DNA from 3 places in the Ornithinimicrobium jinqii genome. Region 3 is predicted to be linked to each of the others. Evidence: predicted binding sites of a transcription regulator. Region 3 holds the regulator's gene; each other region holds the start of a gene.

Region 1 (6,783 bases), on a different contig from region 3:
TGCTCGGGCTGGGCCCGCAGGAGGTGCTCGCCGCGGTCGTGATGTCATCCCTGCCGACCGCCCAGAACGTCTACATCCTCGCGGTGGCCTACGGTCGCGGCGAGAGCATCGCGCGGGACAGCGTGTTCGCCACGACCCTGCTGGCGATGCCCGCGATCCTGCTCGTCGTCGCCCTGATGGGCGGCGGCTAGGGTGGCCCGGTGCGGCTGAGCGAGTTCCGGGACCTGATGGTGCGCCACTTCGGGGCGGGGTATGCCGCGCTCGTCGCCGCCTCGCACACGCTGGGCTCGCTGGGGGGTCGCACCGCGGACGAGGCGATCGCCCAGGGGGAGCCGGTCCGGCGGGTCTGGGAGGCGATCTGCCAGGACCTCGACGTGCCGCCGGAGCACCAGTACATCGAGCCCCCGCGGCGTCGGCGCTGACACGGGGAGACGCCTCGGCTGTCGCACCCGGCGGGTCCGGCTGCGCTCGGGGTGCGCGGCGGGGAGCACAGGGGCACACTCGGGGGATGACCGATCAGACTCCCGCCCCAGACCTCACCGAGGACGAGCAGACCCTCGTCCGCCGCTCCGCGTTCGGCGCGATCGCCCTGGTGTCCCAGGCGGACCCCGGGTTCTTCGCGATGTTCAAGGAGTCGATGGCCGGCTCCCAGGCACTGCAGCAGGCGCCCGAGGGCGTCAAGGAGCTGCTGAGGGAGGGCGGCCTGCCCACCCCGCCGCGGGGCAGCAAGGAGGAGGTCCGCGCCACCATCTTGGCCGAGCTCGGCCAGGCGATGGACGTGCTGCGGGCGAAGGTGCCGGCGCAGGCCGACGGATACCGCGACGTCGTCCTGGCCGCGGCCGACCAGGTCGCCGCTGCCGCGGACGGGGTGGCCGCGGAGGAGCAGGCGGTCATCGCGGAGATCCGCAGCGCGCTCTCCTGAGCAGGGCCTGGACGCCACACTCCCTGCGGGCTCAGAGCAGACCGCGCTCCAGCATGACCTCGGCGATCTGGACGGCGTTGAGGGCCGCGCCCTTGCGCAGGTTGTCGTTCGACACGAACATCACCAGACCGCGTCCGTCCGGCACCGACTGGTCGGTGCGGATCCGCCCGACGTAGGACGGGTCCTGGCCGGCGGCTGCCAGGGGGGTCGGAACGTCGGCCAGCTCGACGCCGGGGGCCTCCGCGAGCAGCGTGGTGGCCCGTGCAGGCGTGATCGCCCGGGCGAACTCCGCATGGATCGCCAGGCTGTGACCGGTGAAGACCGGGACGCGCACGCAGGTGCCCGAGACGGCGAGGGCGGGGATCCCGAGGATCTTGCGCGACTCGGTGCGCAGCTTGACCTCCTCGGAGGTCTCCCCGTCCTCGACGAGGTCACCGGCGAGGGCGACGACGTTGAACGCGATGGGGGCCACGTAGGCCTTCGGCCCGGGCAGCACCACGGAGGCGCCGTCGTGGGTGAGCCCCTCGATCGGGGCGTCGGCGGCCACCCCGGCACGGACCTGGCCCCCGAGCTCCTCCACCCCGGCGAGCCCGGAGCCGGACACGGCCTGGTAGGTGGCGACGCGCAGGCGCTCCAGCCCGGCCTCCGCGTGGAGGGGGCGCAGCACCGGCATCGCGGCCATGGTCGTGCAGTTGGGATTGGCGACGATCCGCCGGCCACCCCCGCCGACCGCCTGCTGCAGGTCGTCCGGGTTGACCTCGCTGACGACCAGCGGCACGGCGTCGTCCATCCGCCACGCGGAGGAGTTGTCGACGACCACGGCGCCAGCCTCGGCGAAGCGGGGGGCGTGCGTCCTGGACGCGCTGCCGCCGGCGGAGAAGAGCGCGACGTCGATGCCCGAGAGGTCCGCCGTCGCGACGTCCTCGACCACGATCTGGCGCGCTTCGTCATACCCGGCGATGCCGTTGGGCGACCCGTCCCAGGCCAGCGTGGTGCCGGCCGAGCGGGAGGAGGCGAGGTAGCGCACCGAGGCGACGGGGAAGCCGCGCTCGGAGAGCAGTCGGCGCATCACCGCGCCCACCTGCCCCGTCGCGCCGACCAGGGCGACGTGCAGGTGCGTCCTGTGCTGCGGCTTCCTGCTCACCGGCCCGTCCCGCCGTAGACCACGGCCTCGGCCTCGGCGTCCAGGTCGAACGCCGTGTGCACCGCACGCACGCCGGCCTCGAGGTCGGCCTGGTCGCAGATCACGGAGATCCGGATCTCGGAGGTGCTGATCATCTCGATGTTGACGCCGGCCTCGGCGAGTGCGGAGAAGAGGCGCGCAGCGACCGAGGGGTTGGACCGCATCCCGGCACCGACGAGGGAGAGCTTGCCGACATGGCTGGTGTAGAGCACGTCGCTGAACCCCATCTCGGCCTGCAGCCCCCGCACGGCGGCCACCGTGGTCTGCCCGTCCGTCTCCGGGATGGTGAACGAGATGTCCGACGTGGCGGCGTCGGACGTCGAGACGTTCTGGACGATCATGTCGACCGACACGCCCGCCCGCGACACGGCACCGACCACCGCGGCGGCAGCCCCCGGACGGTCCGGGATGCCGACGGCGGTGACCTTGCCCAACGACCTGTCGTGGGCGATGCCGGAGATGATGGGTTCTTCCATGGTGTCCTCCGTGAGGGGTCGGCCGACCAGGATCCACGTGCCCTCCTTGTCGGAGAAGCTGCTGCGGACGTGGAGCGGCACGTGGAACCGGCGCGCGTACTCCACCGCGCGCAGGTGCAGGATCTTGGCGCCGTGCGCCGCCATCTCGAGGGTCTCCTCGATGGTGAGGCGGGTGACGGGTCGGGCGCTGGGCACGATGCGGGGGTCGGCGGTGTAGAGGCCGTCGACGTCGGTGTAGATCTCGCAGACGTCCGCGTCGAGGGCGGCAGCGAGGGCGACGGCGGTGGTGTCCGAGCCACCGCGGCCCAGCGTCGTGATGTCGTCGTCGGTGCTGATGCCCTGGAAACCGGCGACGATCGCCACACGGCCCTCGTCGAGGGCGAGCCGGACGCGGGCGGGCTGGACGTCGAGGAGCCGGGCGCGCCCGTGGGCGGTGTCGGTGCGCATGCCGGCCTGGGCCCCGGTGAAGCTCTTGGCCGGGACCCCGAGCTTCTCGATGGCCATCGCGAGGAGAGCCATGGAGATCCGCTCGCCGGCCGAGAGCAGCATGTCCATCTCCCGCTGCGGCGGGACGCCGGGTGAGACCTGGGCGGCGAGGTCGAGCAGCTCGTCCGTCGTGTCGCCCATCGCGGAGACCACGACGGCGACCTGGTTGCCGGCCTGGTGGGAGGAGACGACGCGGCCGGCGACGCGGCGCATCGCCTCGGCGTCGGAGACGGACGATCCGCCGAACTTCATCACGAGCAGAGCCATGGGACTTCCTGGGGAGGGTTCCTGGGGGCGTGGGGTGGTGCGCTGACGGCGGCGTCGGGCGTCCCGGGGTCGCACCAGTGTAGTGCTCCCGCACGCCCTGCCTTGACGCAGGGGAAGCGTTCTTCGGTCCGCTCAGACCAGCAGCAGAGCCGCGCTCGCCACCACGAGCGTCCAGCCGATCTCTCCGACGCCCAGGCGGGCCGGGCTCCAGCCGAGCCGGGGGAGCAGGGCCGCACGGGCCGCGAGCGCGAACCCGGTCGTCGCGAGGACCGGCCCTGCTGGTGCGGGGAGGAGGAGAGCCAGCGCGGCGACGAGGAGGTGGTAGGTCACCGAGACGACGAGGAAGGAGGTGTTGTCTCGCTCGCGGATCGCGCTCTTGACGTAGAACACGGTGCCGACGAAGTAGCAGGCGAGCACGGCGGTCAGCAGCCAGGCGCGCGTCCGGTCCTGGGTGCCCCCCAGGTCGTAGGCGACCAGGGTCATGAGGCTGGACCCGGCACTGGTGGCCAGCCCGCTGACCAGGGCCCGTTCGTGGCGGGTCGCCGAGGCGACCAGGCCGACCCCCAGCGGCAGGATGAACAGCGGGGTCCAGCGCAGCAGGCCCGGTGAGACGGTGAGCAGCGCGAGCCCCAGCCCTGCCGCGAGCAGCAGGTAGGCACGAACGGGCGCCAGGTAGCGGCTCCTGCGCCGCGCCTTCAGCCACAGCCCCGTCGCGAAGAACGCGAGGTAGCCGGCGAACCAGAAGGCCGCGAGGAGCAGGTGCGCGGGTCGGGGGCCCGAGGCGAGCGCGCCGACCAGCAGGGGAGTGGCGAGCATCGCCCAGGCGCCGTGCTGGTGGGGCACCCAGCCGGGCGAACGACGACGACGCGCAGGACGTCGCTGGACCGGGGGCGCGGTCGTGCTCACCCCTTCAGGCTAGGCCGCGCCAGGGTGCCGCGACACGCCGGGTCGGGGATGCTTGTGTCGTACAAACTTTCGATTACCGTTGTCCACACGGTGCCGCCGCAGGCACCCGACGTCCACAGGTATGTCGTGGACGGCCGGGTCTGTCGGTGGGGGCGCCTAGCGTCTGACTCAGACCCGGACCAGGGCCTCCACGAGGAGGCGGCGGCCGGAGGTCGGTCGAAGGTAGGCGCGCCCACCACGAGGACGAAGGAGCATGACATGGCCACGAAGATCGCACCTGGCGGCGCACGCAACGGTGCAGCCGCGGTAGCCGGCAGCGACAGGCAGCGGGCGCTCGACTCTGTGATGGCGCAGATCGAGAAGCAGCACGGCAAGGGCTCGGTCATGCGGCTGGGTGACGAGACCCGCCCCCCGATCAAGGTCATCCCCACCGGGTCGATCGCCCTGGACGTCGCCCTCGGGGTCGGTGGGCTGCCGCGGGGCCGGGTGGTGGAGATCTACGGCCCGGAGTCCAGCGGAAAGACCACCGTGGCGCTGCACGCGGTCGCGAGCGCGCAGAAGGCCGGCGGCATCGCCGCCTTCATCGACGCCGAGCACGCCCTCGACCCTGACTACGCCAAGGCGCTCGGCGTCGACACCGACGCCCTGCTCGTGAGCCAGCCGGACACCGGTGAGCAGGCGCTGGAGATCGCGGACATGCTGATCCGCTCGGGGGCCCTGGACATCATCGTCATCGACTCGGTCGCCGCCCTGGTGCCCCGGGCCGAGATCGAGGGGGAGATGGGGGACAGCCACGTCGGCCTGCAGGCCCGGCTGATGTCCCAGGCGCTGCGCAAGATCACCGGTGCCCTGAGCAACACCGGCACCACCGCGATCTTCATCAACCAGCTCCGCGAGAAGATCGGCGTGATGTTCGGCTCGCCGGAGACGACGACCGGTGGCAAGGCGCTGAAGTTCTACGCCTCGGTGCGCATCGACGTCCGCCGGATCGAGACCCTGAAGGACGGCACGGACGCGGTCGGCAACCGGACCCGCGCCAAGGTCGTCAAGAACAAGGTGGCGCCCCCCTTCAAGCAGGCAGAGTTCGACATCCTCTACGGGCAGGGCATCTCCCGGGAGGGCGGTCTGATCGACATGGGGGTGGACCACGGCTTCGTGCGCAAGGCCGGTGCCTGGTACACCTACGAGGGTGAGCAGATGGGGCAGGGCAAGGAGAACGCCCGTCAGTTCCTCAAGGACAACCCCGACATCGCCGACACCATCGACCGCAACATCAAGGCCAAGCTCGGGATCGGTGTGCCGGTCGCCGGGGCTGTCCTGCCCGGCGCGGACGACCTTCCGGACGGGGTCGACCCCGTCACCGGTGAGGTCTCGGTCGACTTCTGATGGCCGAGGCAGACCGGCTGTCTGCGGCACGGCAGGTGCTGGCGGAGGCGGAGTCCGCCGCCAGCGCGGCCGCGCCGCGGTCAGCGGGGCCGGGGACCGCAGAGAGCAGTGCTGACCCTGCGTCCGTCGCTCGTCGGATCGTGCTGCGGCAGCTCGCGATGGGTCCGCGCACGCGTCGGCAGCTCGAGGACAAGCTGCGCGACCGTGGGTGCGCCCCCGAGGTGGCTGCCAGCGTGCTCGACCGGATGGGGGAGGTCGGCCTCGTCGACGACGAGGCCTTCGCCGAGATGTTCGTCCGCTCCCGTCAGGAGACCAAGGGCCTCGCGGCCGTGGCGCTGCGTCGTGAGCTGCGCGACAGGGGGGTGGCGGACGAGGTCGTCGATGCCGCCCTCGAGGAGATCGACCCGGAGCGGGAGAAGGACCAGGCCCGCGCCCTGGTCGTCCGTCGACTGCGGACGATGCGCGGCCTGGACCGGGACGTCCAGACCCGGCGCCTGGCAGGCTTCCTCGCCAGGAAGGGCTACGGGTCCGGCGTGTCGTTCCAGGTGATCCGCGAGGCGCTGGACGACCTTCCCGAGCACGCGCGGGACTGACCCACGCGGAGGAACCGTCACTGCCGTGAAGCAGTCACTCGTCCTCGTCGGGAGCCGGCGCGTCCGAGGGGTCCCACTCCACCTCGGTCAGGGTCTCGTCGGCGTCGTCGTCCACGAAGTGCATCGCCGACTCCTCCGGAGAGTCCCAGCTGGTCGCGCGCCCCTCGCGGGCGACCATCCGTGCCTCGCGGTCCTGGTAGCGCCCCTCGTCGGGACCGATCAGACGACCCACGCGACGGTCGTCGCCACCGTAGTGGTCCAGGTCGGCGCGGATCGCGTCGGGGTCGTCGCCCCCCACCATGCCGTCGTCCTTCTCGTCCATGCCCGACTCGTTGTCGGGGGCGCCGTACGCGGAGTAGGGGTCGGCCACCTCCTGGCGGACCCGCTGGTCGATGGTCTCCTCGCGCAGCTGCTCCTCGGCCGTGATGCCGAAGGCGACCGACCCCTGCAGCCGGTCCGGCGGGGCGTACCCACGGTCGAGCGGGTCACCGTCGCCCATCAGCGTGTCCTCGGCAGACAGCTGATCCTCGTCGTCCACGCTGAAGATGCCCATCTCGTCGCCGA
Region 2 (6,783 bases), on a different contig from region 3:
GGGCGGTCAGCCTGCGGCGGCACGGACTCCGAGGGGACGATCGCGCGGCGCACCACGCGGAGCACGACGCCGTCGGCGACCTGCAGGTGGATGACCTCGTCGGCGACGGCGGTGACGGTGCCGTAGATGCCGGAGGCGGTCATCACCTCCTGCCCCACCTGGATGGCTGCCTGGGCCCGGGTCACGGCGCGGGCCCGCCGGCGCTGCGTGAACATCAGGTAGAGCAGCACCAGGAAGGGCACCGCGAGCAGCAGGAGGGTGGTCAGGCCTCCCCCCGTCGAGGCGGGGGCGGCAGCAACCAGTGGCGTCATGAGGAAACCTTCGTCGGTAGTTCGGAGCGGGTGCAGCGGTCAGGGCGTCGGAGCCCGCGCAGGCACCCGGGGCAGTCTAGGTGAGGTGGCTGGAGCGACCAAAGAGGCGGGTATGCCGTGTCGGGGCTCAGCTGAACCGCCCCGTCGCCCCGCCGACGGGCGCGGCCGGTGCCTCCTCCAGGGGCAGCTCCTCCTGGTCGCGGCCCACCCTGCCGTTCGCGGCGTCTGCGGGGGGCGTCAGGCCGAGGTGCGCCCAGGCCGCGGGGCTGGCCGCCCGGCCGCGCGGCGTGCGGATCATGAAGCCCTCGCGCACGAGGTAGGGCTCGGCCACCGTCTCGACGGTGTCGGGCTCCTCCCCCACGGCCACCGCCAGCGTCGACAGGCCCACCGGCCCGCCGCCGAACCTCGTGCACAGGGCCTCGAGGACGGCGCGGTCGAGACGGTCCAGACCCAGCGCGTCCACGTCGAAGAGATCGAGCGCGGCGTGGGAGGCGGGCTCGTCGACGACGTGGTCGCCGTGCACCTGCGCCCAGTCGCGCACCCGCCGCAGCAGGCGGTTGGCGATGCGGGGCGTGCCGCGGGACCGGGAGGCGATCTGCTCGATCCCTGCCTGGTCCGCCTCGATGCCGAGCAGGGTGGCGTTGCGGGTCAGGATCGTCACCAGGTCCTCGGTGGCGTAGAAGTCGAGGTGGCCGGTGAACCCGAAGCGGTCACGCAGCGGGGCGGGCAGCAGGCCGGCCCGGGTGGTGGCCCCGACGACCGTGAACGGCGGCAGCTCCAGCGGGATCGCGGTGGCTCCGGGGCCCTTGCCGACGATGACGTCGACGCGGAAGTCCTCCATCGCCAGGTAGAGCATCTCCTCGGCAGGTCTGGCCATCCGGTGGATCTCGTCGAGGAAGAGCACCTCGCCCTCGACGAGCGAGGACAGGACCGCCGCGAGGTCGCCGGCGTGCTGGATGGCCGGGCCGCTCGTGATCCGGATCGGCTGCTCGAGCTCCCCGGCGATGATCATCGCGAGGGTGGTCTTGCCCAGGCCCGGAGGGCCGGAGAGCAGCACGTGGTCGGGCGGGGTGCCGCGGCGCCGGGCCGCCTCGATGACGAGTCCGAGCTGGTCGCGCACCCGGTGCTGCCCGGGGAAGTCGGCCAGCCGTCGTGGGCGCAGCGCCCCCTCGATGCGGCGCTCCTCGTCCGTGCCGCCGGGGTCCACCATCCGGCCGACACCCGGGTCCTGGCCCACGCCGAAGTCGACCTCGCGCGAGCCGTCGTCGGGAAGGCTCACCGGCCCAGCTCCCGCAGGGCGGCCCGCAGGATGCCCGACACGTCGCGCGGCGCGTCCGGGGAGGACGTGACGGTGCTCACCGCGTCGGTCGACTGCTTGACGGACCACCCCAGGCCTTCCAGGGCCGCCCGCACCTGCGCGGCGTCGGCCTCCCCAGCGGCCTCGGGCGTGGGCCGGGTCCCCAGGTCGGCGGAGTCGACGCCGAGGGCCAGGATCCGGTCCTTGAGCTCGAGCACCAGCCGCTCGGCGGACTTGCGGCCGATGCCGGGCACCTTGGTCAGGGCCACCAGGTCGCCCTGGGCGATCGCGCGACGGACGGCGTCGGGGGCGTGCACCGACAGCATCGCCAGCGCCAGCCGGGGACCGACCCCGGACACGGTCTGCACCTGCTCGAAGAGCGCCTTGGCGTCCTGGCCGGGGAAGCCGTAGAGGGTCAGCGACTCCTCGCGCACGACCATGCTGGTCTCGAGGGTGACCTCGGTCCCGGTCCGGCAGTCGGCGGCTGTGGCCGGGGTGGTGTGGACGAGCAGCCCCACACCCCCGACCTCGACGACGACGTTGTCGAGGCCGACGTGGCGGACCTGGCCGCGCACGGATGCGATCACGGTGCGATCCTCCTGGTGCTGATGGACGGGCGGGCCCCGGCGCGCGCCGCGGCGGACCGGACGGCGGTGCGGTGCTGGGCGTGCAGGGCGGCCAGCCGGTTGGGCGGGGCGGCCTGGGCAGCCCGCTCCGCCTCCTGGATGCGGTTGCCTCCCGAGCCGCCCGGGGCCAGCCGCGCGTCTGCGGCGCTGCGCCACAGGTGGCAGATGGCCAGAGCCAGCGCGTCGGCCGCGTCGGCCGGCCGGGGAGCCTCCTCGAGCGTGAGGATCCGGGTGACCATGTGGGTGACCTGCGCCTTGTCGGCGCGGCCGTTGCCGGTCACCGCGGCCTTGATCTCCGAGGGTGTGTGCATGCCCAGGGGCAGCCCCAGCCGGGCGGCCGCCAGCATCGGGATCGCCGAGGCCTGCGCCGTGCCCATGATCCCCTTGATGTTCGCCTTGGCGAAGACCCGCTCGACCGCGATGGCCTCGGGCTGCCAGTCGGCGATCCACTGGTCGATCTCGGTCTGCACCGACAGCAGCCGCTCGTGCGGCTCGTCGGTCACCGGGGTGCGGATGACCCCCACCGCCACCATCCGCAGGGCGCGACCGGGCAGCCCCTCCACCACACCCAGCCCGCAGCGGGTCAGACCGGGGTCGACGCCGAGCACGCGCATGGGCCGGCCTCCTGGTGGGTGTGCCGTGCCCCCGGGTGGGGTGGGCACGAGAGTGGACAGGTGTTCGTACCCAACCCTACCCACGGGTGACGACGTGGGAGAGGCGCGACACGCCATACCCCGGCGGCGTCGGTCCGGGCGCCCGGGCCGACCGGTCCGTCCGCGCCGGGAGCCGACGACGGTCAGTCGGCCTCGAGCTCGGCCAGGACCTCGTCGGAGATGTCGGCGTTGCTGTAGACGTTCTGGACGTCGTCGCAGTCCTCGAGGGCGTCGATGACCCTCAGAACCTTGCGCGCACCATCGGCGTCCAGCGCGACCTCCATGCTCGGCACGAAGGTCACCTCCGCAGAGTCGTAGTCGAGCCCGGCCTCCTGCAGCGCGGTGCGCACGGCCACGACGTCGGTCGCCTCGCTGAGGATCTCGAAGGCCTCGTCGAGGTCGCTGACCTCCTCGGCTCCCGCGTCCAGCACGATCTCGAGCAGGTCGTCCTCGCTCGTGGGGCCGGACTCCTGGACCTTGGGCACGAGGACCTGGCCCTTGCGGTTGAACAGGTAGGCCACCGAGCCGCTGTCGGCCATCGAGCCGCCGTTGCGGGACAGCGCGGTGCGGACCTCCATGACGGCGCGGTTCTTGTTGTCGGTCAGGCACTCGATGTAGAGGGCGACACCGCCGGGGGCGTAGCCCTCGTAGGTCAGCGCCTCGTAGCTCGCGCCACCGGCCTCCGCGCCGGAACCGCGCTTGACGGCGCGGTCGATGTTGTCGTTGGGCACCGAGGTCTTCTTGGCCTTCTGGATGGCGTCGAAGAGCGTCGGGTTGCCCGCGAGGTCGCCGCCGCCGGTACGGGCAGCGACCTCGATGTTCTTGATCAACTTGGCGAAGAGCTTGCCCCGCTTGGCGTCGATGACAGCCTTCTTGTGCTTCGTCGTCGCCCACTTGGAGTGGCCACTCATGCTGTCCTGCTTCCCTCGTCGGCTGGATCGGCCACCGATGTTACCCGCTGGGCGGGCGCGCCCCGCGCCTCCCGGCACATCCGCACGAACAGCTCGTGCACGCGGTGGTCGTCGGTGACCTCCGGGTGGAAGGAGGTGGCCAGCAGGTGCCCCTGCCGGACCGCGACGACCGCGTCGTCGACCCGGGCGAGCACCTCGACGCCGGCCCCGGCACGCTCGACGCGCGGGGCACGGATGAAGACGGTGCGGAACGGGCGGTCCGGGTCGGCGATCCCCTCGATGCGCAGGTCGACCTCGAAGGAGTCGACCTGGCGGCCGAAGGCGTTGCGCCTCACCGTCATGTCGATCCCGCCGAACGTCTGCTGGTCGCGGTGCCCGTCGAGGATCTCGTCGGCCAGCTGGATCATCCCGGCGCACGAGCCGTAGACCGGCAGTCCGTCGGCGATGAGGTCACGGATCGGCTCGTGCAGGTCGAAGAGGCGGCAGAGCCGGTCGATCGTCGTGGACTCCCCGCCCGGGATCACCAGGCCGTCCAGGTGGTCCAGCTCCTCGGGGCGGCGCACCGGCCGCACCCGGGCGCCGGAGAGCTCGAGCGCCCGCGCGTGCTCGAGCACGTCCCCCTGCACCGCCAGCACCCCGACGGTCAGCGGGACCCCCTCCGTGTCCGACCCTCCCGCGGCGGCGGCGCCGGTGGACTGCCCGGCGCCGCGCTCCGCGGCGGTCACCAGCCGCGCTCGGCGAGCCGGTGCGGCTGGGGGATGTCGTCGACGTTGATCCCGACCATGGCCTCACCGAGGCCGCGGGAGACCTGGGCGATGGTGTCGGGGTCGTCGTGGAAGGTCGTGGCCTTGACGATGGCGGCCGCGCGCTCGGCGGGGTTGCCGGACTTGAAGATGCCCGAGCCGACGAACACGCCCTCGGCGCCGAGCTGCATCATCATCGCGGCGTCGGCCGGGGTGGCGATGCCGCCGGCGGTGAAGAGCACGACCGGCAGCTTCCCGGCCTCCGCGACCTCCTTGACCAGCTCGTAGGGCGCCTGCAGCTCCTTGGCGGCGACGTAGAGCTCGTCCGGCGACATGGACCGCAGCCGGTTGATCTCGCCGCGGATCACCCGCATGTGCATGGTCGCGTTGGACACGTCGCCGGTGCCGGCCTCGCCCTTGGAGCGGATCATCGCCGCGCCCTCGGTGATGCGGCGCAGCGCCTCGCCCAGGTTGGTCGCGCCGCAGACGAAGGGCACCGTGAAGGCCCACTTGTCGATGTGGTTCGCGTAGTCCGCGGGGGTGAGCACCTCGGACTCGTCGACGTAGTCGACGCCGAGGCTCTGCAGCACCTGCGCCTCCACGAAGTGGCCGATGCGGGCCTTGGCCATCACCGGGATCGAGACCGCGGCGATGATGCCGTCGATCATGTCGGGGTCGCTCATCCGCGACACACCACCCTGGGCCCGGATGTCCGCGGGCACCCGCTCGAGGGCCATCACGGCGACGGCGCCGGCGTCCTCGGCGATCTTGGCCTGCTCCGCGGTGACGACGTCCATGATGACGCCGCCCTTGAGCATGTCGGCCATGCCTCGCTTGACGCGGGTGGTGCCGGTGGTGTGCGTGGTGTCGCTCATCGTGCCTCTCAGGACTGCTCCGTGCCCCGGCCAGGGGTCAGGGGTGGGTGCGGGGGGTGCCGCGCTGGCGACCAGTCTACGAGCCTGCGCCGCCCGGCCGGACCACGCCGTCGACGGCCTGGGCGCGGACCATCGACATGCGCTGGACGACGGTGACGGCCGAGGCGATGGTCAGCGAGGCGAGGACGACGGTCAGCACCCAGGCGGGCAGGAAGAGCCCCGTGAGGCCGGTGGTGACGAGCACGGCCACCAGTCGGTCGGCGCGCTCGGCGACCCCGCCGTCGCAGGTCCAGCCGAGGGACTCGGCCCGCGCCTTGGAGTAGGAGACGAGGAACCCCAGGACCAGGCAGGCCAGCGCGAGGTAGCCGTCCCACGGCCGTCCCCCGGCACCGAGGAACCACAGGACCAGGCCGCCGAAGACGGCTGCGTCGCCCAGACGGTCCAGGGTGGAGTCGAGGTAGGCGCCCCAGGCGGTCGAGCGTCCGGAGAGGCGGGCCATCGTGCCGTCGACGAGGTCGGCGAAGACGAACACGGTGATGAACAGGGTCCCCCACCACAGCTCGCCGCGGGGGTAGAAGGCCAGGGCCCCCACCACCACACCGAGGGTGCCGACCACGGTGACGACGTCCTGGTGGACGCCAAGCCGCAGCAGCAGGCGGGCGGGCGGGGTGAAGATCCGCGTGAAGGTCGAGCGCGCGTAGCGGTTGAGCATCGCCCGGTCAGCTCTGGGGCCAGGCGGCCACGAGCTGGCGACGGACGTCGTCGAGCAGCTGGGGCAGCGCCTTGGTCTGGGCGATGATCGGCAGGAAGTTGGAATCCCCGAGCCAGCGCGGCACGAGGTGCTGGTGCAGGTGGGCGGCCACCCCGGCGCCGGCCACCTCTCCCTGGTTCATGCCCAGGTTGTAGCCAGCCGGTGCGCTGGCGGCCTCGACCGCGCGGATGGCCTGCTTGGTCAGCGCGCTGAACTCCGTCGTCTCCTCGTCGGTGAGGTCGACGTAGCGGGACACGTGCCGGTAGGGGCAGATCAGCAGGTGGCCGGGGTTGTAGGGGAAGAGGTTGAGGACGACGTAGCAGAGCTCGCCCCGGTGCACGACGAGGCTCTCGCGGTCGTCCTTGCCGGGCGCGTCGCAGAAGGGGCAGCCGCTGCCCGCCTCGCGGCTGGGCCGCTCGCCACGCACGTAGGCCATCCGGTGGGGCGTCCAGAGCCGCTCGAAGCCGTCGGCGGACCCGGGCAGCTCGTGCGCGTCCGGCACCGTCGAGGATCCGTCGGTCATGGCACGGATCCTACGGGCACCGGGGGAAGATGCCGGCGGTCGCCCTGGTTGCACCTGTCATGCCCACGCCTCCCGAGCCCGCCCCGTCCCCCC
Region 3 (6,783 bases):
GCACCGGCCGCAGGGACTGGCGGTCGAGTCGTCCAGGCACTCCTGCAGGAAGGCCATCCGGCACCCGTCCGTGCCCTGGTAGGCCACCATCAGCTCCGCCTCGCGGACCCGCGCGTCCGCCACCCGCTGGTAGCGCTCCCGGTCGTAGACCCAGGGCTCGCCGGTCCCGATCCAGCCTCCCTGCACCTTCTCCACGGCGCCGTCGACGTCGAGCACCTTCAGGAGCAGCTCCAGACGGGTCCGTCGCACGTCGACCATGGTCTCCAGCACCGGGGTCGACAGCGGACGCTGCGCCGCGGACAACGCGCCGAGCACCGCGTCGGCCTGGTCCTGCCGCGGCATCGAGACGGTCGCGAAGTAGGACCAGATGTCCCGGTCCTCCGAGCCCGGCAGCAGCAGCACGTCGGCCCGTTCGGTCGCGCGCCCCGCACGACCGACCTGCTGGTAGTAGGCGACCGGCGAGCTCGGCGCGCCGAGGTGCACGACGAACCCCAGGTCGGGCTTGTCGAACCCCATCCCGAGCGCGCTCGTGGCCACCAGCGCCTTGACCTGGTTGCGGCGCAGCGCTCCCTCCAGCCGCTCGCGCTCGTCGGGGTCCGTGCGTCCGGTGTAGGCGGCCACCTCGTGCCCCGCCGCGCGCAGCGCCACGGCGACGTCCTCGGCGGCCGCGACGGTCAGGCAGTAGACGATGCCGCTGCCCGGCAGGTCCCCCAGGTGCGCGACGATCCAGCCCAACCGCTGCTCGGGCGTCAGCCGGGGCAGCACCCCCAGGCGCAGGGAGGCCCGTGCCAGCGGACCACGGATCGTGCGTACGTGGGCCCCGCCCACGCCCAGCTGCTCGACGACGTCGGCGACCACCCGCTCGTTGGCCGTGGCGGTCGTGGCCAGCACCGGCGTGCCCTCGGGCAGGACGTCGAGCAGCGTCCGGATCCGCCGGTAGTCGGGGCGGAAGTCGTGGCCCCAGTCGCTGATGCAGTGCGCCTCGTCCACGACCAGCAGTCCGCAGCGGCGCGCCAGGTCGGGCAGCTGCTCCTCGCGGAACCGAGGGTTGTTGAGCCGCTCGGGGCTGACGAGCAGCACGTCGACCTCGTCCCGGGCGAGGGCGCCGCGCACGTCGTCCCACTCGGTGGCGTTGGCGGAGTTCATGGTCACGGCCCGCACCCCTGCCCTCGCCGCCGCCGCGATCTGGTCGCGCATCAGGGCGAGCAGCGGCGAGACGATGATGGTCGGGCCAGCACCCTGCGCCCGTCGCAGGGCCGTCGCGACGAAGTAGACCGCCGACTTGCCCCATCCCGTCCGCTGCACCACCAGCACCCGTGCCCGGTCCTCGACGAGCTCGAGCACCGCCTCGAGCTGGCCGTCGCGGAACTCGGCGTCCTCGCGCCCGACCAGCCGTCGGAGAGCGCCGAGGGCGACCTCCGCGCTGCCCCCCGGAAGTGCCGTGGCCGCACCGGTGGCACGGTCGGTGGTCGGCGGCTCGGTGCTCAATGTCATCCCCCGACGGTAGCCGCCCGCACCCACAGCCCCTGCCGCCGTCCGCAGGACAGTTGGGTCCCCCCTCCCCGGTGTGGTCCGATAGCACCATGACTGATCCCACCGGCCTGCCGTTCCAGGACGACCCCGACCGCAGCGACGGGGAGTCGATCTACGAGGGCAGGCGTCCCGGGACCGAGGCTCGGGCCCAGCCCGAGGACGACGGCACGACAGCGGTCGAGGGGACGACCGGGACCGGACCCGCCACGGACATCTCGGACCTCCTCCCCCCGTCGGAGACCGAGACCGACCTGCTCGCCGCGCGGGTCGAGGGCCCGGACGACCGCGCCGGCATGACCGCGCTGTGGCGGGCGACGATGGGCCTGGAGCACTGGTGGTTCGTCGCGGTGGGCGACGAGGGGATGGAGTCGCCGGCGGCCGCGTCGATCGACGACCAGATGATGCTGCTGACCTTCACCAACGCCGAGCGGGCCCGCCACTTCGCGGTCCAGCACGGCATGATCGGTGCCGCCGAGGACCTGCGCGCCATCGCCCTGCCCCCGGACGAGGTCGTGCGCTCGGCCGACGACTACCGCACGGCCGACATCGCGGGGCTGATGTTCGACCCGCACCTGTCCGGCTACTTCATGCCCACCGACCAGCTGGCCGTGGTCTGGGAGGCCGTGCACGCCGGGTGACCCGTCTGCGTCAGCGGCCCGGGATCACGAGCTCCTGACCGACGGCGATGTCGGTCGTGCTCAGCTTGTTGGCTCGCTGGATGTCGGTGACGGCCTGGCTGAGCGGCATCTCGGGAAGGTGCTCGGTCGCCAGCTGCGTGAGCGTCATGCCCGGCTCGACCACGACCGCCGAGCTTGCGCCCGCCGGTCCCAGCGCGCTGAGCAGGGAGGCGAACGCCAGGACGAGCACGAGCGCGACCGTGCCGGTCAACGCCAGGCGTCCGCGCCGCGTGATGTGCAGGGGCACCGGCTGCGCACGGCGCTCGTCGGCGACGACGAGGCGGAGGTGGTCACGACGACCGACGACCGTGCCCGCGGCCCCGGCTCCGACGGCGAGGGGGGAGAAAACGGTGGCTGTGCTCATGGTGGTCCTCCTCAGGGTCCGTGTACGCATGTGCGATAGCACGTCTGTCCTATTGATAGCACGGACGTACGATTTTGTCGACACGCCGGTCGAACAGATGTTTGCTTGACGGCTGCTCGGCTCGTAGGCTGTGTGCATGTCAGGTACTGAAACACCGACCACTGACAGACCCTCTGACCTGGCCTGACGGCCAGGACCTGGCAGGCAGAGAGACGGGGACGAGATGGCCACGATCCACGAGATGCCCGACCGCGACGGCGGGGCTGAGCTCACCAACCGGCAGCGGCGCGTGCTCGACGTGATCCGCGACTCGGTGGACGCGCGGGGCTACCCACCGAGCCTGCGCGAGATCGGTGACGCGGTGGGGCTCACCTCACCGAGCTCGGTCGCGCACCAGCTGAAGATGCTCGAGCGCAAGGGCTACCTGCGCCGCGACCCCCACCGGCCACGCGCCATCGAGGTCGTCGTCCCGGGCGAGGAGGGCCAGGGCTACCGCCGGTCCACGAGCTCCCCGGCCGCCAGCGACCGCGCACCCACCTCCGCCGACGGCCGTCCAGCCACGGGCGACGTCTACGACGAGACCGGCATCGGCGACTCTCGCCCCCAGGCCACGTATGTGCCCGTCGTCGGCCGCATCGCCGCCGGCGGTCCGATCCTGGCCGAGGAGGCGATCGAGGACGTCTTCCCGCTCCCCCGCCAGATCGTCGGCGACGGCGAGCTCTTCCTGCTCAAGGTCGTCGGCGACTCGATGATCGACGCGGCGATCTGCGACGGCGACTGGGTGGTCGTGCGCCGCCAGCCGACCGCGGTCAACGGCGACATCGTCGCCGCCATGCTGGACAACGAAGCGACCGTCAAGACCTACAAGAAGCGCGACAGCAAGGTCTGGCTCATGCCGCACAACCCGGCCTACGAGCCGATCGACGGCGACCACGCCGTCGTCCTGGGCAAGGTCACCGCGGTCCTGCGCCGCGTCTGACCCTCACGGGGACCCCCGACGCCCGCTCCGGCTGCCACCGGACGGAGCCGCTCCCCCGACCCCACAGCGCCGTCCCACCTCGACCGGGGCGGCGCTGTGCTGCGCCCGCCCGCACACGCTCCTCCCCGCTGCGACACGCCATACCCCTGTTCCTCACGCGGACGGCATGGGCCCCTCGTCGACCGCGTAGTAGGCGTCGAGGTCCTGCTCGTCGGCCTCCGACAGGTGGCCGTCCACCTCGATGTCGGGCGCGCCCTTGATCTTCGCCATGCTGTAGGCGCAGCGGATCTGCCCGTCCAGCACCTCCGCCGTGGTGAGCGGCACGAACACCCGCCGCCCCCCGAACCACCCGGTGCGCACCGTGATCCACGCCGGCTCCCCGGTCGCGTTGTCCAGGTAGATCTGGCCCATCGCCCCGACCTTCTCGCCGTCCTGGTCGACGACCTCCGCGTCGTACAGCATGTTGAGCTGCTCGTGCGAGATGACCACGTCCGCCTCCTGGTTGCTCCTGTGCACGCCGTCGGCACGGCCTCGGTGCAGCAGATCACATCATCCGCCCCCTGCCAAGACCCTCCCCCCGTCCAGGTCGCTCACCAGCCGCGGGAGCACGTCGGTGAGCAGGCTGTCGACGTGCACGGTGGTCTCCGCCTGCCCCCGGGTCTCGCCGCGGGTGACCACCGCCACGGGGATCCCCAGCCGTGCCGCCCTCCGCACGAAGCGGTAGCCGCTCATCACCCGCAGCGAGGAGCCCAGGACCAGCAGGCACGCCGCCTCCTCGACCATCGCGTAGGCACGCTCCACCACGTCCTTGGCCACCGAACCACCGAAGAAGACCACGTCCGGCTTCAGCACGTCCCCGTTGCAGACCAGGCACTGCGGCGACCTGAACCTCTCCACGGCGGCGTCCGGGAGCACGACGTCGCCGTCCGGCCGCACCTGCACCCCGTCGTCGAGGCCCCGCGCGAAGCCAGGGTTGGCGTGGTCGAGCCAGTCGTGCACCTGCTCGCGCGCGTAGGGCTCCCCGCAGTCCAGGCACAGCACCCGCGCCAGGTTGCCGTGCAGCTCCAGCACCTCCCGCGCCCCCGCCCGCTGGTGCAGCCCGTCGACGTTCTGGGTGATCAGCCCGTCGACCAGGCCCGCGCGCTGCAGGTCGGCGACCGCCCCGTGGGCCGGGTTCGGCTGCGCCGCGGCGAAGCGCCGCCACCCGCTGTAGGCCCGTGCCCAGTAGCGCCTCCTCGCCTCGGCCGACCCCACGAACTCGGCGTGCTGCATCGGCTGGACGCGCCGCAGGCCGTCCGGCCCGCGATAGTCCGGGATCCCCGACGCCGTCGACATCCCCGCCCCCGTGAGCACCACCAGACCTCCGTCGCCGACGAGGTCGCGCAGCACGGCATACCGGTGCTCGTCGACGCCCGTCCCGGGGGGCAGGGTCAGCGCGGTGTCGACGGGCCCGCGGGCGGGCGGGGGTGCGGGGTGGACGTCCATGGTCGGACGGACATCGTCTCACCCGGGTGTGCCGGCGGACACCCGGGAGGTATGCCGTCAGCGTCGCCCGAGGGGGGTGATCCGCGCCGACCCGGCCAGCTCGTGGGCGGCCCGGCCCTCCGTCGCCACCTGCGGGTGCGGCGGCTCGAGCGGTGCGTCCACGGCGACGACACCGGGGCTGTGGCGCGCGAGCGAGGCGTCGGAGACGACGTACCCGTGGCGCTCCAGGACCATCTGCTCGCCGGCGGTGAAGGCGTCCAGGTCCGTGCGCACGCGGTTGATGTCCGCGACCAGCGCGGCAGGGTATCCGGCGGCGAGGTCACGGGCAGGCCCGTGCCCCGGCACGGTGGAGACGGTGTTGGGCGTCTCCAGCGACCACGTCGCACCCTGCAGGATCCCGGCGGACAGGCTCGCCCGCAGCCACCTCAGCCGGGTGGTCTGACCGCCGCTGGAGGCGACGGAGAGCAGGTGCCACAGCCGCCCGAACGTCGTGCCGGCGTCCCGCCCACGGAAGACCGCGCCGCCGTCGCTGACCAGCACTGTCGCATGGTCGGACCAGACCAGCTCCAGCCCGAGGTTGTCGTAGACGCCGCCGTCGGCCAGCTGGATCCTGCGCAGGATCGACTCGCGCAGCTCCGGCGGCTCGTCGAGGTCAGGCACGCCACCGACCAGGCCCAGGCTCGTGCCGTCGAGCTGCAGCGGCGCGAAGAACGGCGGGTAGGCGCACGAGGCCGCGACCGCGTCGACGATCCGCAGCCCCGGCGGCGGTGCGGCATACCCGAGACGATGGTCCCCGACCCGCCCGCGCGGGCCGATCGACCGGGCGTCGGCGAAGACCCAGGAGACGCCGTAGCCGATCTCGGTCGCCCCGGTGAGGACGACGGGACCACCGCGGTCGTGCTCGCGCAGGTCGGTGCCCCACCAGGGGACGGCGCGTTCGAGCTGGTCGGCAAGCACCTGGACGCTGGCGTCGGGCCGTCCCCACCCGCCCGGGAGGAGGCGCGAGAGCATCGCCGGGGTCCGCATGTTGCGGCCGGTGAGCCGGCGCAGCGGCTCCGCGACCAGCTCGTCCAGACCCCCCACGCGGCCCGGGGCACCGTGCGGGTCGGGCCACTCGAGGTCGGGGTGGGCCAGCAGGTTGGCGACGATCGCGCCGCCGGAGACCGCGCTGATCGTGCGCAGCCGGCCCAGCACCCCGAGCTCGTCGAGCCTCAGGACGGCGCCGAGGTGGAAGTGCGCCGCCCGGAAACCGCCGCCCGAGAGGCACAGTGCCGTGCCGTGCCGCTCGCCGCGGGCGGACGGTCCGTGGTGGGCCGTGGCGCGCGCCGCCTCGAGCTGGGCGGCGGCGAGGTCAGGACCGGCGGCGTGACCAGGACCGTGGAGGTGCAGCACGCTCCCAGTGCAGCGAGGCCGGGTGTCCGCACGGTGAACGACGCGCGGCACACCCGGCGACGCTCAGGTGACGGGACGGGGTCGCCGGGCCGGCACGGGGGCTGCTCCTTCCTGGCCGACCGCGCGGGACGACGAGCAGCTCCGCGTCCTGGGCGTGGTCCAGGAGGGCGGCCACCGGGTGGCGGTCGGTCGCCACGGCGACGACGTCGACCTCCGGGTATGCCGTGCGCCAGGGGGCGAGCACCGTGTCCAGGTCGCGCTCGGCGGCGGCGGCGGCCTCGGCCCACACCTTGGCGATCGAGACGCCTTCGTCGGCCCGGTCGGCCGGTGCCGACCACACCGAGACCGCGACC

What was found. Region 3 encodes LexA, which represses DNA repair genes until DNA is damaged. Its sites were predicted from a motif close to TCGAACANNTGTTCGA; they were not measured.
Region 1: recA (recombinase RecA) is a predicted target of LexA. The motif match lies at 4,298-4,313, and genes of this name have one in related genera.
Region 2: ruvC (crossover junction endodeoxyribonuclease RuvC) is a predicted target of LexA. The motif match lies at 2,901-2,916, and genes of this name have one in related genera.

What each region holds. Positions count from the first base shown of each region.
Region 1 is NZ_JBJFZS010000018.1:28,709-35,491, reverse strand. Features, by position in the region: gene ACI3ET_RS07905 (AEC family transporter) at 1-191, shown strand, start outside; gene ACI3ET_RS07900 (DUF3046 domain-containing protein) at 201-422, shown strand; gene ACI3ET_RS07895 (hypothetical protein) at 509-922, shown strand; gene ACI3ET_RS07890 (aspartate-semialdehyde dehydrogenase) at 954-2,066, opposite strand; gene ACI3ET_RS07885 (aspartate kinase) at 2,063-3,334, opposite strand; gene ACI3ET_RS07880 (YwiC-like family protein) at 3,467-4,240, opposite strand; gene recA (recombinase RecA) at 4,586-5,626, shown strand; gene ACI3ET_RS07870 (regulatory protein RecX) at 5,626-6,219, shown strand; gene ACI3ET_RS07865 (DUF5709 domain-containing protein) at 6,254-6,783, opposite strand, start outside.
Region 2 is NZ_JBJFZS010000036.1:3,812-10,594, forward strand. Features, by position in the region: gene yajC (preprotein translocase subunit YajC) at 1-311, opposite strand, end outside; gene ruvB (Holliday junction branch migration DNA helicase RuvB) at 439-1,521, opposite strand; gene ruvA (Holliday junction branch migration protein RuvA) at 1,587-2,195, opposite strand; gene ruvC (crossover junction endodeoxyribonuclease RuvC) at 2,192-2,848, opposite strand; gene ACI3ET_RS15210 (YebC/PmpR family DNA-binding transcriptional regulator) at 3,031-3,798, opposite strand; gene pdxT (pyridoxal 5'-phosphate synthase glutaminase subunit PdxT) at 3,795-4,445, opposite strand; gene pdxS (pyridoxal 5'-phosphate synthase lyase subunit PdxS) at 4,520-5,416, opposite strand; gene pgsA (phosphatidylinositol phosphate synthase) at 5,493-6,128, opposite strand; gene ACI3ET_RS15230 (HIT family protein) at 6,136-6,690, opposite strand; gene ACI3ET_RS15235 (nitroreductase family deazaflavin-dependent oxidoreductase) at 6,750-6,783, shown strand, end outside.
Region 3 is NZ_JBJFZS010000004.1:146,958-153,740, forward strand. Features, by position in the region: gene ACI3ET_RS01965 (RecQ family ATP-dependent DNA helicase) at 1-1,494, opposite strand, end outside; gene ACI3ET_RS01970 (hypothetical protein) at 1,584-2,171, shown strand; gene ACI3ET_RS01975 (LysM peptidoglycan-binding domain-containing protein) at 2,182-2,574, opposite strand; gene lexA (transcriptional repressor LexA) at 2,798-3,553, shown strand; gene ACI3ET_RS01985 (PRC-barrel domain-containing protein) at 3,707-4,042, opposite strand; gene ACI3ET_RS01990 (Sir2 family NAD-dependent protein deacetylase) at 4,103-5,038, opposite strand; gene ACI3ET_RS01995 (patatin-like phospholipase family protein) at 5,096-6,430, opposite strand; gene ACI3ET_RS02000 (universal stress protein) at 6,390-6,783, opposite strand, start outside.